DNA from 3 places in the Carbonatibacter coralli genome. Region 3 is predicted to be linked to each of the others. Evidence: riboswitches for the same ligand, from Rfam matches in the RefSeq annotation. Region 3 holds a riboswitch; each other region holds the start of a gene.
What was found. A riboswitch is a leader RNA that binds a small molecule or an ion and turns the genes downstream of it on or off. The one in region 3 is predicted to bind cobalamin.
Positions count from the first base shown of each region.

Region 1 (4,459 bases), on a different contig from region 3:
TGGCAATGGTGCGCTTCCTGAAATGGCTGGAGGAGACAGCCCTGCCGCGTGTGCGCAGTGGTGACCCGCTGACAGAGATCGAGGTTGAGCAAAAGCTTCTGGCGTTTCGTCAGGCGCTGCCGGGCTTCAGCGATCTCTCCTTTGATACCATTTCCGCGGCCGGGCCTCATGCTGCGATTTGCCATTACAAGGTGGATGAACAAAGCAACCGTGCCTTGCTTGAGGGAGAGACCTTCCTGATTGATTCCGGTGCCCAGTTCCCGGAAGGAACGACCGACATCACCCGGACTGTTTATATCGGAACGCCGGATTCTGCATTGGGGCAGGAGATTTCACGTCGCTTCACGCTGGTTCTCAAGGGGATGATTGCCCTGTCCATGGCGCGTTTCCCGGAGGGAACGACCGGAACGCATCTGGATGCCATTGCGCGCGGGCCTCTCTGGGCTGAAGGGCTGGATTTTGACCACGGAACCGGTCATGGCGTTGGCGCTTTCCTGGGCGTCCACGAGGGGCCTCAGCGGATTTCCAAGGCCTGGAACACGAATGCTCTGAAAACAGGCATGATCCTTTCAAATGAGCCGGGCTATTACAAAGCGGAAGGCTATGGAATCAGGATCGAGAACCTTATAATCGTTCAGCCGATGTCGAAACTGGACGAGCAGGCGGCAAAGCAGGCTGACCGGACCTTTTATGGCTTTGAAACGCTGACGCTCTGTCCCATCGAGCGGGAACTGATCATGGTGGAGCTGCTGACTGTGCAGGAGCGACAGTGGCTTGATGCGTACCACAAGCGTGTGCGCGAGACGCTTGGTCAGCATCTGGAGCCTGATGTCCGGAAATGGCTCGAGGAAAAGACAGCGCCTCTGTAGAACAGCAATGTAGACATGAAAAAGCCTCTCCGATCTTTTGGAGAGGCTTTTTTGTTGCGGGATGATCAGGATTACTGTGTTGCAACGGCTTCGAGTTTTTTCATCACCCCTGTCAGCTTTTGCAGGGCTGCGTGATCGTCCTTGAGACCATGGGGATCACCGATCAGAACAGGCAGGTGGTAGGAAAGGAAAACCTGTCCGCTTTCATCTTCCCAGGCCAGGGCGCGCAGGGGCAGATCAAGTCCCATGGTCTGGGATGCCAGCATCGCCGGGGTGCCGATTTTCGGATTTCCAAAGAGGATCATTTCTGTCGGGCGGAGATCCTCGCCGACTTTCTTTGCGCCTGCTGCATGATCAACGCGGGCGAAGATTACGCCACCGCCGTTGGTGACAGCACCGGCCAGACGATCAAGGGTTTCGGTTACAGAATAATTGCTTTTCTTGGTCACAAGGGAAGACGTCATTTCATCAGCCTGGGCAGTCAAAAGGGAAAGGGACAAAAGAGCGAATGTTGCCAGAAGCGTAACGAGCTTTTTCATTGGAATGCCTCTCTGTTTCATACATTGAAGGTGCCTGTCGTTTTTTCGCATGAAAAATCAAACATGATTTGTTTCGGCAGACCAATAACAACTCTGTGTTTTCCTGTGATATTTCTGTTTTGAATACAAAAAAGGCCTGCGACGTTGCAGGCCTTTTTGTGTCTTGGTGAGCGCGGAGTGCTTATTCCGCAGCTGCTTTCAGGTGCACGCCTGTCAGGCGGTTGCGCAGCTCTGTTGTGTACCACTCAATGAACTGGATCACGCCGTCTTCCTGCTTTTTGGAATAGGGACCAGGCGTGTAGGCCGGGGAGTTGATACCGATCTGGTTTTCCTCGACGATTTGGCGGTCTTCATCGTTGGTTGCAATCCAGACCTCGGTCAGGCGTTGCAGATCGTAATCCTTGCCTTCCTCTGCGTCCTTGTTAACCAGCCATGTGGTGCGGACTTCCGTTTCTGTCGGGCTGATCGGTGTGACGCGGAACAGCAGAACATGGTCGGACAGGAAGTGGTTCCATGTGGAAGGGTAGTGGAAGAACAGCAGGCTGCCTGCGTCCTTGTAGGGCAGGGTGCCCAGTGGCTTTGTCACAGCCACTTTTGTGTCCATCGTGTAGCTTTCGCCGGACCCCAGCAGAGGCATGCGGGCCAGACGGTACTGACCGTTGGCAGAAAGGTGGAATTTCGATTTGACGCCCGCGTTTTCAAAGCGTGTGACGTGTTTCATCACGTGTTCTGCTTCCCCGCCGCCGTCAACACCAGCAACATCGGGATCGTCCGGGAAGGTGCGCGTCAGGGACGGATGGCTGCCACTGCAGTGATAGCACTCGCGGTTGTTCTCAAAAACGAGCTTCCAGTTGCCTTCTTCAATGATGGTGCTCTCATAGGCAACCTTTGCATTGTTCAGGTCGTGTGGAACCAGATAGGCGCGCGCGGTTTCGGCAAAGCTGTCGAAATCGGGGGCACGGTCTGCGAGACAGATAAAGACAATACCTTCAAGCTCACGGCAATGAACGGTTTTCAGGCCGTGATCCTTCGGGTTGAAGCTTTCATCCATGTCGCGGGCGAACAGCAGGCTGCCATCAAGTTCGTAGGTCCACTGGTGATAAGGGCAGACGAGCTTCGGGGATGAGCCCTTTGCTGCAGAGCAGATGCGGGAACCGCGGTGGCGACAGGAGTTGTGGAACGCACGAATTTGACCATCGTTGCCGCGAACGATGATGACAGAATAGGCGCCAACCTTGTGGGTGACGTAATTGCCGGCTTTCGGAATTTCGCAAGCGGCGATGGTCAGAAGCCAGTCATTGTAAAAGAAGGTTTCCAGGTCAGCCTGATAGATGTCGGCATCATTGTAGAACGCCTGCGGGAGGGAATGGCCTTCCTTGTGCTGCGTTAATGCGGCCAGTGCTTTTTGTTCGTGCAACATGTCAATGTTCTCCTGAAAAACCGCGCCCCGCGGTTTGTGTTGCTGTTTAATCTTCGAATTGGGGACAGGGTGCCGTTAAGCAGGCCAGGTGAACGTCTGGTTCTCCGCTTTCAGCAGTATTTTTTTATGCTTTAGCAAGGCTGGTTTCCGGGCTTCAGGCGGGTTCTTCGTCAAGAACCTGGGGCAGATCCTTCCCAAGGAATGACCTCAGTGGAGTTGTTCTGCCTGTCAGCCTGTTACCGTTGCGGGGGCAGCACTGGTGTCTCACCAGTTTCCCAATTCTCTGCGTTTTGCAGCACCCTGCTAAAAATGATTTTTCTTCCTCTTTGACCTTTTAAGGCCGCTTAAAAACGACCCAATCTGAAAAATCTGCGAAAGGATGAAAAAGAAAATGCAAGGTGGCTTCTTCTTGGCTTAACTGAATTTGTCTGATGGTGGAAATGGCTCACCCGTTCAGGGTTCAAAAACGATGGAAGGCCCGCAATTGCAGGCCTTCTGTCAGGGGTTGAACGCGATTTCAGCAGATCAGACTTCTACTGCAACCTTGCCGATCGGGTTGGAGCAGCAGGCCAGAATATAGCCGTTTTCGACGTCTTCGTCGCTGATGCCGCCGTTGTGGACCATGTGGACCTCGCCCTCTGTCTTTTTGACCTTGCAGGTGCCGCAAACACCGAAAGTACAGCCGGATGGAATGTTGAGGCCAGCTGCCTTTGCGGCAGCGAGAACGGTGTCTGTCTGTGTACAGGTGTGGCTGACACCGGAATTTGTAAACTCGATGACCGCTTCCTTGTCATCTTCAAGGATAACGTCGTCTGTCTCGGGTGCGTCAGCTTCGTTTTCAACAGGAGCACCAAAGCTTTCCTGATTGTAGTTGTCCATGTTGAAGCCCATGGCGATGAGCATTTCGCGGACAGCCTGCATGAAGGGATCGGGACCGCAGCAGTAAACCTCGCGCTCCAGATAGTCCTGCGCAATAAAGCCCAGAACAATCTGGTTCAGCATGCCGCGGTAGCCGGACCAGGTTCTGAAGGGATCGTCTTCTTCCACAATGAAGTGAAGTTTGATGCCCGGAACGCGTGATGCCATGTGCTCCAGATCCGAACGGGCAATGATTTCCGAGGGACGCTTGGCGCAGTTCACAAAACAGATGTCCGGGTCCTGTCCGCGGTCGAAGAGATATTTGGTCATGGACAGGGAAGGCGTTACACCGGAGCCGGCGGAGATGAAGAGGTACTTGCCTGTCGGGCGGTTTGGAAGGGTGAAGATACCCGCAGGTCCCATGGCCTTGATCCTCATGCCCGGGCGGAGGTGATCCAGCATCCAGCGTGTGCCGATACTGTCCGGCTGTGCCTTGACGGTCACGGAAAGGGACAGGGGCCGGGACGGAGAGGAGGAGATGGTGTAGGTTCTGTAAACCGTTTCACCCGGTACGGGAAGTTCAAGCGTTACAAACTGGCCCGGCTGGTATTTGAACCAGGCCCCGGATGGCGCGCGAAAGGAAAAGGTCGCTGTGTTTGGTGCTTCGGGAACAACGGCGACACACTCAAGAAGTTCGTCATCCTTCCAGGATGGTGCCTCATCAAGAGTCTCAAAGTTTTCTTGCAAACCCATGCTCATCTCTCCGGATGTAT
Region 1 covers NZ_JBBUTJ010000002.1:543,720-548,178, reverse strand. Annotated here, with positions in the region: gene AAAH10_RS08010 (aminopeptidase P family protein) at 1-869, shown strand, start outside; gene AAAH10_RS08005 (DUF302 domain-containing protein) at 941-1,408, opposite strand; gene AAAH10_RS08000 (aromatic ring-hydroxylating oxygenase subunit alpha) at 1,590-2,828, opposite strand; cobalamin riboswitch at 2,950-3,146, opposite strand; gene AAAH10_RS07995 (FAD-binding oxidoreductase) at 3,354-4,439, opposite strand.
Region 1: another riboswitch for cobalamin. It lies ahead of AAAH10_RS08000 (aromatic ring-hydroxylating oxygenase subunit alpha); the one in region 3 lies ahead of AAAH10_RS04235 (DUF4198 domain-containing protein).

Region 2 (4,459 bases), 490 kb from region 3:
GTCACTTCGGAGCCCAGACCGTTGAAGATCGCAGCAAACTCGACAGCGATATAGCCGCCTCCGTAAACCACAACACGCTTTGGCTGCTCTTCCAGATGGAAGGCCTCGTTGGAGGAAATGGCATGCTCCCAGCCCTCGCCGTGCGGGAAGGACACGCGACCACCGGGTGCCAGCAGAATGTATTTCGCTGTCACGGTGCGGTCTCCGACCTGAACAGTATGGCGATCGATCAGCGACGCACGGGCGCGAATGTGCTCAACTCCGGCATTGTCCAGAATGCGCTGATAGATCGCTTCCAGACGGTCAATTTCCCTGTCCTTGTTGGCGATCAGCGTTGTCCAGTCAAACGAACTTTCACCAACGGTCCAGCCAAAACCGGCCGCATCCTCAAAGTCCTCATGGAAATGCGCAGCATAGGACAGGAGCTTTTTGGGAACACATCCCCGGATCACGCAGGTTCCGCCGTAGCGATATTCCTCTGCCAGCGCAACCTTCGCACCGGTTGCAGCAGCCATACGTGCACCGCGAACGCCCCCGGAGCCACCACCAATTACAAAGAGGTCATAATCATATTCTGGAGCGTCGAAATCATCTGTTTCGATTGCCGTTGCCATGGTGTTGTCTCCGTTCAAGTCGTTTGATGGTCCAATCTGCGTCCTGGCGAATCTGCCTACCACACAGTCAGTCCTGTTCTCTGAGAGATAGCGCAATCAGTGAACAGATCAAGTCTTTTGCATGTATCTAACGAGGCCGTGATCACCAGAGCGGCTTGACCTCGAAACCATTGAAGCCCAAACTTCGCCAGATGACAAAGGGAGAGATCTGAAAATGAAAGCCCAACATCTTTTGCGCCATGCCGGAATGACTGCCCTGCTTTTCCTGCTGAGCCCGGCTCCCGTCCTGGCTGCCGATCAGGAAACCTCACTGAGCGGTCAGGCCATTCAGGAGCTCCTCACCGGGAACACGGCCAGCAACCGTCCGGGAGACAGCTTTGTCCATCAGACCTTCGAAGCCTCCGGCCGAACAGTCTACCGTCAGGGAGAACGGCCAACAGAGATCGGAAAATGGCGCGTCGAGGGCGATCAGTACTGCTCCCAGTGGCCTCCCTTCGGAGGATGGTCCTGCTACCGGATGACGTCGGAGCCGTTCGGTACGCTCAAAACGGGCGACACCATCAGGGCAACCTTTGTTGGACAGAGCACAGAATATCCCGTCCTGATCCGGATCAAGGGGTCCTGAAACCCGAATATCATCTGCCGATGACACTTTATCGCAGACATGAAGCAAATTTTGAACTTGCACTTTCCCATCTGTGCGGCATGATCGCGATGATGGTTTCGACAGAAAGACCAAGTCGAATAAAAGGGAACACGGTGCGGTGTAGCCATCAGGCGCCAAATCCGGGACTGCCCTCGCAACTGTAAGCGGTTAGCCAACCAGAAATACCACTGATTGCCAGACAATCGGGAAGGCTGGAGCGCGTTAGACCCGCAAGTCAGGAGACCTGCCATCATTTGAGTTCACTCAAACCCGGCGAGGTGCCCGGGGGAGGTCTAAAGGCTATGATCCATTGTTCAGCAGGAATCCCCTGCGCTGTAGCGTTCAACGCCCGTTTTCTGCCGTCCTTTTCAGGACAGCAACAGTCTCCTCTGTTTTTCGGAATCCCTTTCCCTGCCGGTGAGCGAACTCTCCTTGCGGCCAAACCACAGGCCTCATGCCCGAATCCTGAACCAGAGTTCTTTCATCAGGAGAAAAAATTCTGCAATAGCGCTTGAAAAAAGAAATGTTATAACATAACAAATTTTCTCGCTGCTTACCGAAAAATTCATGGAGAATATGGATGATCAAATCCGCACTCAAATTCGTTCTGCTCTCTGCAGCAGGCTTTGGCCTGTCTGTTGCCGCCCCTGCTGAGGGGCTGGGCACATCCCCTGTTCTTGCCGCTGAAAAGATCATGAACGTTGCCGTGCCTTTTGGCCCGAAGAGCACCGTTCCTGACCCCCGCGCCCGCCAGAATGGCTGGATGAGCAACCGGGCCGGAGTCTCGGAAACGCTCATCGGACTGTCCTATGACATGCAGCAGGTTCCCCGTCTGGCTTCCCGTTTTGAAAACCTGTCACCGACAGAGTGGAAAATCGTCATCCGCGACGATGTAAAGTTCCACGACGGCAGTCCGATGACAGCAGAAGACGTCAGGACTTCCTTTGAAAAACTCTCCGAGGAAGGTCATCCTGCGCACAACCCGCGCCTGCTGAAACTGCTGGATCTGTCCGAAATTGAAGTGCTGGACAGCAAGACGCTTGTTTTCAGAACAGCAAACCCCAATTCGGCCTTTCTCTGGGCTTTGACAGAACCTTCTGCGGCCGTTCTGAAAGACGGCAACGAAACACTGCCTATCATCGGAACCGGGCCTTTCGTCTTTGTCTCTGCTGATCCGGACAAACAGTATGTCACCCGCGCCTTCGGGGATTACTGGGGTGGCAAGCCAAAGCTTGACGGTCTTGTGTTCGACACCATCAGCGATCCTTCGGTCGCTGCACTGGCGCTTCAGGCCCGCGATGTTGATCTGGTTACGAACTACGCGGAACCTGACTTTGCTGCTCTCAAGGAGCAAAACAGTGGGCAACTCTTTTCCAACGAAACAACCCGGCTGTTCTTCTATCAGGTCAGAACCGAAGACGGTCCGCTGGCAAACAAGACACTGCGCCAGGCCGTGTCCCTCGGGCTGGACCGGGATCTGATTGTCAGGGCCGCACTGTCCGGTGTTGGCGGTGCTGCATCGAAGGCCCTTTTCCCGGCATCCATGGCCGCCTGGTCAAACAACAGTCTTGCCCTGCCCTATGATCAGGATGCTGCAATCCAGCTCCTTGATGAAGCAGGTATTGTTGACAGCGACGGAAACGGAATTCGCGAACTGGATGGCAAGGATATTGTCATCAAGATCCGCTCCTACGAAGGCCGTGCCGCCCTGCGCCCGACACTGGAAATCAGCCAGCAGATGCTTCAGCAGCTGGGATTGCAGGTCGAAATCGCCATGGGTGAATTCGGTGCGAACAATGACGCTCTCAAAGCCGGTGAAATCCAGATGCATCTTCAGGCATGGGGAACCGCTCCCCAGGGCGATCCGGATTACTTCCCGAGCACACTGGTCCGCTCTTCCGCCAGCTACAACTTCTCCGGCTATTCCAACCCGAAGCTGGACAAGCTTCTGGAAAAAGGGCGTGCAGAGTTCGACAACAGCAAGCGCAAGCCGTTCTATGACGAGATCCAGGCCATCATCAACGATGACCTGCCACTCATCCCCGTTTTCCACAAGACCCAGGTTTCTGTCGGAAACGGCAAGGTCAACGGCTATCGCATCCACCCTGCGGAAACCTATCTCGCTTCGCCGGAGCTTGATCTTGCAGAAGACTGATTCGAGCCTTCTTTCCATTGAGGGTCTGTCTGCCAGAATTGGCAGGCAGACCATTCTGCATGACATCTCCCTGGACATTGGCCGGGGAGAGTGTCTCGCCATTGTGGGCGGCTCGGGAGCAGGCAAATCCTGTCTGCTGAAATGCCTGATGGGGCTTGCAAAGCCTGCGACTCCCTTTGAAGGTGTCCTGACATTCAAGGGGAAAAAGCACAACTGGTCATCCCGAAAGCCTGCCCTTGTGGACCGCGCTGCAATCTCCTTTGTCCCCCAGAATCCCCAGGCCGGTCTTGATCCCCTCAAGCGTCTGAAAAGCCAGTGGGAACAAACCCTGCGCTGTTCGGCAGCAGAGTCTGTTTCGTCCCGGGACATCTCCGAGCTCTTTTCAGCCCTGAAACTCAAGGACCTGAAATCAAGTTACCCGCACCAGTGGAGCCAGGGCATGCAACAAAGACTGCTGCTTGCCTTTGCACTTGTCTCCTCACCCGACATTCTGATTCTGGACGAGCCAACCTCCGCCCTTGATCCTCTCATTGCTTCGCGCTGCATGCTCAGGATTACGGAACTCGCAGCCCGCAACAATACAGCCATCCTGATTGTGACCCACGATCTGGCTCTCGCAGCACGCTTTGCCGACAGAACCGCCATCATGAACAGGGGACGGATCGAGGAATTTGGTCCAACCGGCAGGCTGTTGCAGGACCCGCAGTCGGACTATGGCAAGCTGCTGAGTGCAAACCGCTGCTGGCCGACCTCTTGTCAGGAAGACAAACAGCATGCTTGAAGCGAATCATCTCTCTGTATCACTTGACGGGGTTCCCCTGATTAAAGACATCTCCTTCCGGCTGGAAGAAGGTGGGTGCCTCTGTGTCGTCGGCGAAAGCGGTTCGGGAAAAACCACACTCCTCAAAACCCTTCAGGGACTGCTTCGTTTTGACGGGGGAAACATCCGGCACAGTCTGGCAGATGGCGGCCAAACCCTTTGCCTCGAACCCGGAGATAGCTTTCTCGGCCTGCCCGGTGTGAGCTGGGTCATGCAAAACCCGC
Region 2 covers NZ_JBBUTJ010000001.1:424,837-429,295, forward strand. Annotated here, with positions in the region: gene gor (glutathione-disulfide reductase) at 1-614, opposite strand, end outside; gene AAAH10_RS01840 (hypothetical protein) at 829-1,239, shown strand; cobalamin riboswitch at 1,316-1,526, shown strand; gene AAAH10_RS01845 (ABC transporter substrate-binding protein) at 1,841-3,415, shown strand; gene AAAH10_RS01850 (ABC transporter ATP-binding protein) at 3,402-4,196, shown strand; gene AAAH10_RS01855 (ABC transporter ATP-binding protein) at 4,189-4,459, shown strand, end outside.
Region 2: another riboswitch for cobalamin. It lies ahead of AAAH10_RS01845 (ABC transporter substrate-binding protein); the one in region 3 lies ahead of AAAH10_RS04235 (DUF4198 domain-containing protein).

Region 3 (4,459 bases):
GACGCGGCACCGCCATCCACTGCGGCCAGCCCCTCGGGCAGTTCATCCGCCTCAAGTGTCGCCTGCGCAATGTGCCCTGCGGACAGATCAGCGCGGAAAGACAAAGCCTGACGCGATGTTGGCCTGAAAGTAAAGAAGCCTTCTTCATCCGTCGTGGCCTCACCCAGCTTTTCACCGTTCTCGCCAAAGATCTCTACCAGGACGTTTTCAGCCATCTTGCCGTTCGAGAAGCCGATTTCACCCTCAACGATATCATCAACGGCATAAACAGAGGTAATGACCTTGTGCGCCATGGCTCCATTGATAGCAAAGACGGACAGCAAAAGACTGCCCAAAAGCGCACAAGCGATTTTCACAATTTTGTTTTCAAGAGCGCGCAACATGGAAGAGCTCCGGTTTTACCTTGTAAATCAATTGAATGGTCGAAGCGGTCAGCACACCTTCCAGCGCCATGACAGGGAAATGCGCAACGACGACAAACTCTGCAGCCTTCAGAAATTCATCACCCGACAGCGCCAGCGAGCCGGCCACCATCAGTGCTGTCAGCAGAATGGACAGCGATCCGCCAAAGAACCCCCACATCCCCGCTTCGCTCAGGGTTCCGCGATAGAACAGGAAAGCACCGAACAGCATCACCAGGGCAAAGGACAGGAGCGCAACAACATTCACCCAGAAGGACCAGCCAGTTTCCCCGGTCTGATAGCGAGCAAAAAGCTCTTCCCCGGCAAAGACACAGGCTGCAGCAAAGCCCAGCAGAAGAAGAACAGCACCACGGCGCGCCCAGTCACGGTTTTCAGGCAGCATGCCCCAGCGACAGAGATAGAAGACTGCCACAGCAGGCGCAGCAATGTTCAGCGCATTGACGCCCAGAACTGTCAGACCACCGAAACCGAAGAAGACAGCCTGAAGGACCAGCGCGACAAAGAGCGCAGGGAAGGCTGCCCACCCAAGCACGACCCCCAGAAGCCCGTTCAGGATCAGGTGAACAGAGGAAAATCCGAGAGGAACATGGATTAGCGAAGCCACAAAGAAGACAGCGGACAGAACCCCCACCCGCGGCAGATTTTCAGGCGTGACCTGTCGGAGACCGACGGCCAGACCACCGGCGGCCAGAACAGCTCCGCCAATCAGAACCGGGTTGGATAGTGCGCCATCAACAATATGCATAAGACTTCGACCTCTTGTAAGAACCGGGTGTCGGGCCCTGACCCGACACCCGTTCTGTCCGCATTACTTCAGTTCGTTTGCCTGGATCCAGATTACAGCATCCTGGGACAGTTCCTTGCCCTCGAATTCTGTATCAGGACCTGTTCCCAGAGCAGCAAAACCCCAGTGACCCGCTTTTGGCAGACCAAATGTAAAGGCGCCGGCGGCATCAGCACGGATAGAGAAAGCCGGTGTGCTTTCCCAGGCACCGTCCTTGGCGAAAGAGTTTGTTTCCAGGTTCGGCTCGAAGTTCATGTACTCGACCTCGATCTCGGCATAAGGGACAGGCTCGCCTTCAGAAAGAACAACACCGCTGAAGGTGCTGCCCGCAACAGCTGCATAAGGTGCAATCAGTGGAACGATCTCTGTTTTCAGGCCCTGTGGCTGATCCCAGTCTGTCGGCAGTTCACCAACGTTGACGTAGGACTTGGTGATCTGCTGGATATAGATGTCTTCGCTGCCTTCAAAGTAGGGAGCAGGCTGAACAACGAAAACGTTGTCGCCCAGACCTTTAAGACGAACAGTCGCTTCATAGGCTGTGTTCGTGTTTTCGGCAGACGTCCAGTCGATCACAGACAGTTTGTCCTTCAGATCGGTTTTCTTGCCTTTTTTGATCACGAAGAATTCTTCCGGCTCAACCATTTCCATAACATGGCCGGACTCAGCCGGGTGCGTGAAAGGCATTTTCAGTGTGATCTCGCCACCTTTTTCAAGCGCTGTCTCAGGGGTATAGACCAGCAGGAAGTGTGCAGAAGCCGGCACAGTTGAGAGCGCTGTAAAAGCAAAAAGGGAAGCAAGGAAAGTCTTTTTCATGGTTCGGATCCCGATGTGGTTTTGCCTGTGCATCAGACAAAAATCAGCACAAGCGTTTCAAAGTTGACGCTTGTCTTCTGAAACCGGGATCAGTCAGAGAGTCTGGCAGGCACAAACAAACACACCCGCCTGCAAAGCAGAAATCCAACGGCCTCAAAAAACAGGTTGAGGCACGTCACACAACGGAAACCGCTTTTCTGGATACCCCGTCCGGAAAAATCAGTGACGCTGTACGGGCAGGTTTCCTGGCTCAGGATCATCGCTGGCTGTTCGCCTTCCCTGCAAGACAGCCTTGCAAGTGGCCTTGTGAACAGTTGGCTCACCTTCACAGTTGCGGGGACAGCCCCGGCTTCGGATTCCCTGATGGGCAAATCCAACCGAGTTCCCTTTTAAGCTCAGGGCTGCTTCACCCCTGGAGCACCAGTACGGCGGCGATTTTTACACCTCCGGGTGGTGACTCGCAAGCCCTGATTCAAACCACACAACGAAAAAGGGACACTGTGTTTTCACAGCGTCCCTTTCCTCTCAATCTGCGCCTTTGCCTCAGCTTCTCAGGCGCTTGCCTTCAGCATCAAAGGGCGGTTTCTCCAGAACCGTCGCCTTGTGAGGCAGGCCAAGAACCGCCACATCCAGTTCGGTTCCGGGCTTGGACTGGTCAAGGTTCACATACCCCAGCGCCAGCGACATCCCGACAGAGTGCCCGTAGCCACCGGATGTGACACGTCCGACATGATTACCCTTGCTGTCAAAGATCGGCTCACCGCCAACCGCATCCGCATCATGCGGTGTCTCGACAGACATCAGAACAAGACGGTAACGGGCTTCCCTGCCCTGAAGCTCGGCAAAGGAGTCTCTGTTCAGGAACTCCTTGTCCATTTTGATCAGACCATCCAGACCGGATTCATGCGGCCAGTATTCTGTAGAATACTCCCGTCCCCAGGAACCATAGCCCTTCTCCATTCGCAGAGACAAAAGCGCCCGGCTTCCGACGGGACGGACACCCAGATCACCACCGCTTTCCAGAATCAGATCATAGAGCTTCACCTGATCCTCTTCCTTCATGTAGATCTCGTAACCCAGATCCCCTGTGAAGGACACCCGCAGGACCAGAACATCACAGCCCGCAATGGTCATCCTGCGCGACCGCATGAAGCGGAAAGCCTCGTTGCTGAAATCCTCCTGCGGAGCCAGTCGGGACATGATCTCCCGCGCATTCGGTCCGGCGAGGTTAAAGCCGCACAGGGCATCCGTCCTGCTTTCAAAGGAAACGGTGTCAGGGCGTGGAACAGCCTTGAAATAACGCTGATGATAGCGCTCTGCCATACCGGAACCGAACATCATGAAGTGATCATCGCCCAGTTTGGTGATGGTAAAGTCACCGGCAACCCCGCCCCGCTTGGACAGCAACGGTGTCAGGCAGGAACGCCCATCCACTGTGGGCACCCGGTTGGCCATCATCGCATTCAGCCAGTCTGCAGCCCCTGCACCCTTGATCTCGTATTTGGCAAAGTTGGAGATATCGATCAGACCCGCAGAGGCACGCAGGGCCTTACACTCCTCTCCCACCTTTTCATGCCAGGGCTGGCGGCGGAAGCCGTAGGTCTCCACAACATTCCCCTGCTCGTCCCGCGGCCAGCTCTCATCCGCAAACCACAGGGGATGTTCCCAGCCATAGTTCAGACCGAAGGCCGCGCCCAATGCCTTCTGACGCTCATAAAGCGGGCGCACGCGGGCGGGACGCCCTGCCGCACGTTCCTCGTAGGGATAGTGGATCTTGAAGCGGTGTGCATAGCGATCCAGCGTCCGGGCCTTGGTGAACTCCCTGTCTGCCCAGCTGCCGAAACGCGCAACATCCCAGACAAACATGTCCAGTTCGGGTTCGCCGTGAATGACCCATTGCGCCAGCATAAGTCCCAGACCACCCGACTGGGAGAAACCGGGAATAATACCGTTGCAGCAATAGTAGTTTTCCAGCTCCGGCACCGGCCCGTAAAGCGCTGCAGCATCCGGTGTCCAGATCATGGGGCCGTTGATCATCTTCTTGATGCCCGTGTGCTCCAGATCGGGGATACGGGTCATGGCGTTCATGATGTTGGGCATGATCCGGTCCAGATCATCCGGCAGCAACTCGTGGCCAAAATCCAGTGGCGTGCCCTTTTCCGCCCAGTATCGTCCGTCCTTCTCGTAGGCTCCAACCAGCAGCCCCTTGCCTTCCTGGCGCATGTAGTACTCGCCATCCCAGTCACTGACAGCAGGGATGCGCTTGTCACCAAGGGCTTCGATTTCAGGCATGGTCTCCGTGACCATGTACTGGTGCTCCATGGTCATGAGCGGCAGTTCATACCCGCCAAGCCCGGCAACCTCGCGCCCCCAGAGACCAGCTACATTGATCACCACCTGCGCATGAACCGTTCCGCGCGGCGTGACAACATCCCAGCTG
Region 3 covers NZ_JBBUTJ010000001.1:913,371-917,829, forward strand. Annotated here, with positions in the region: gene AAAH10_RS04225 (NikL family nickel/cobalt ECF transporter subunit) at 1-383, opposite strand, end outside; gene cbiM (cobalt transporter CbiM) at 367-1,167, opposite strand; gene AAAH10_RS04235 (DUF4198 domain-containing protein) at 1,231-2,019, opposite strand; cobalamin riboswitch at 2,238-2,459, opposite strand; gene AAAH10_RS04240 (GcvT family protein) at 2,563-4,459, opposite strand, start outside.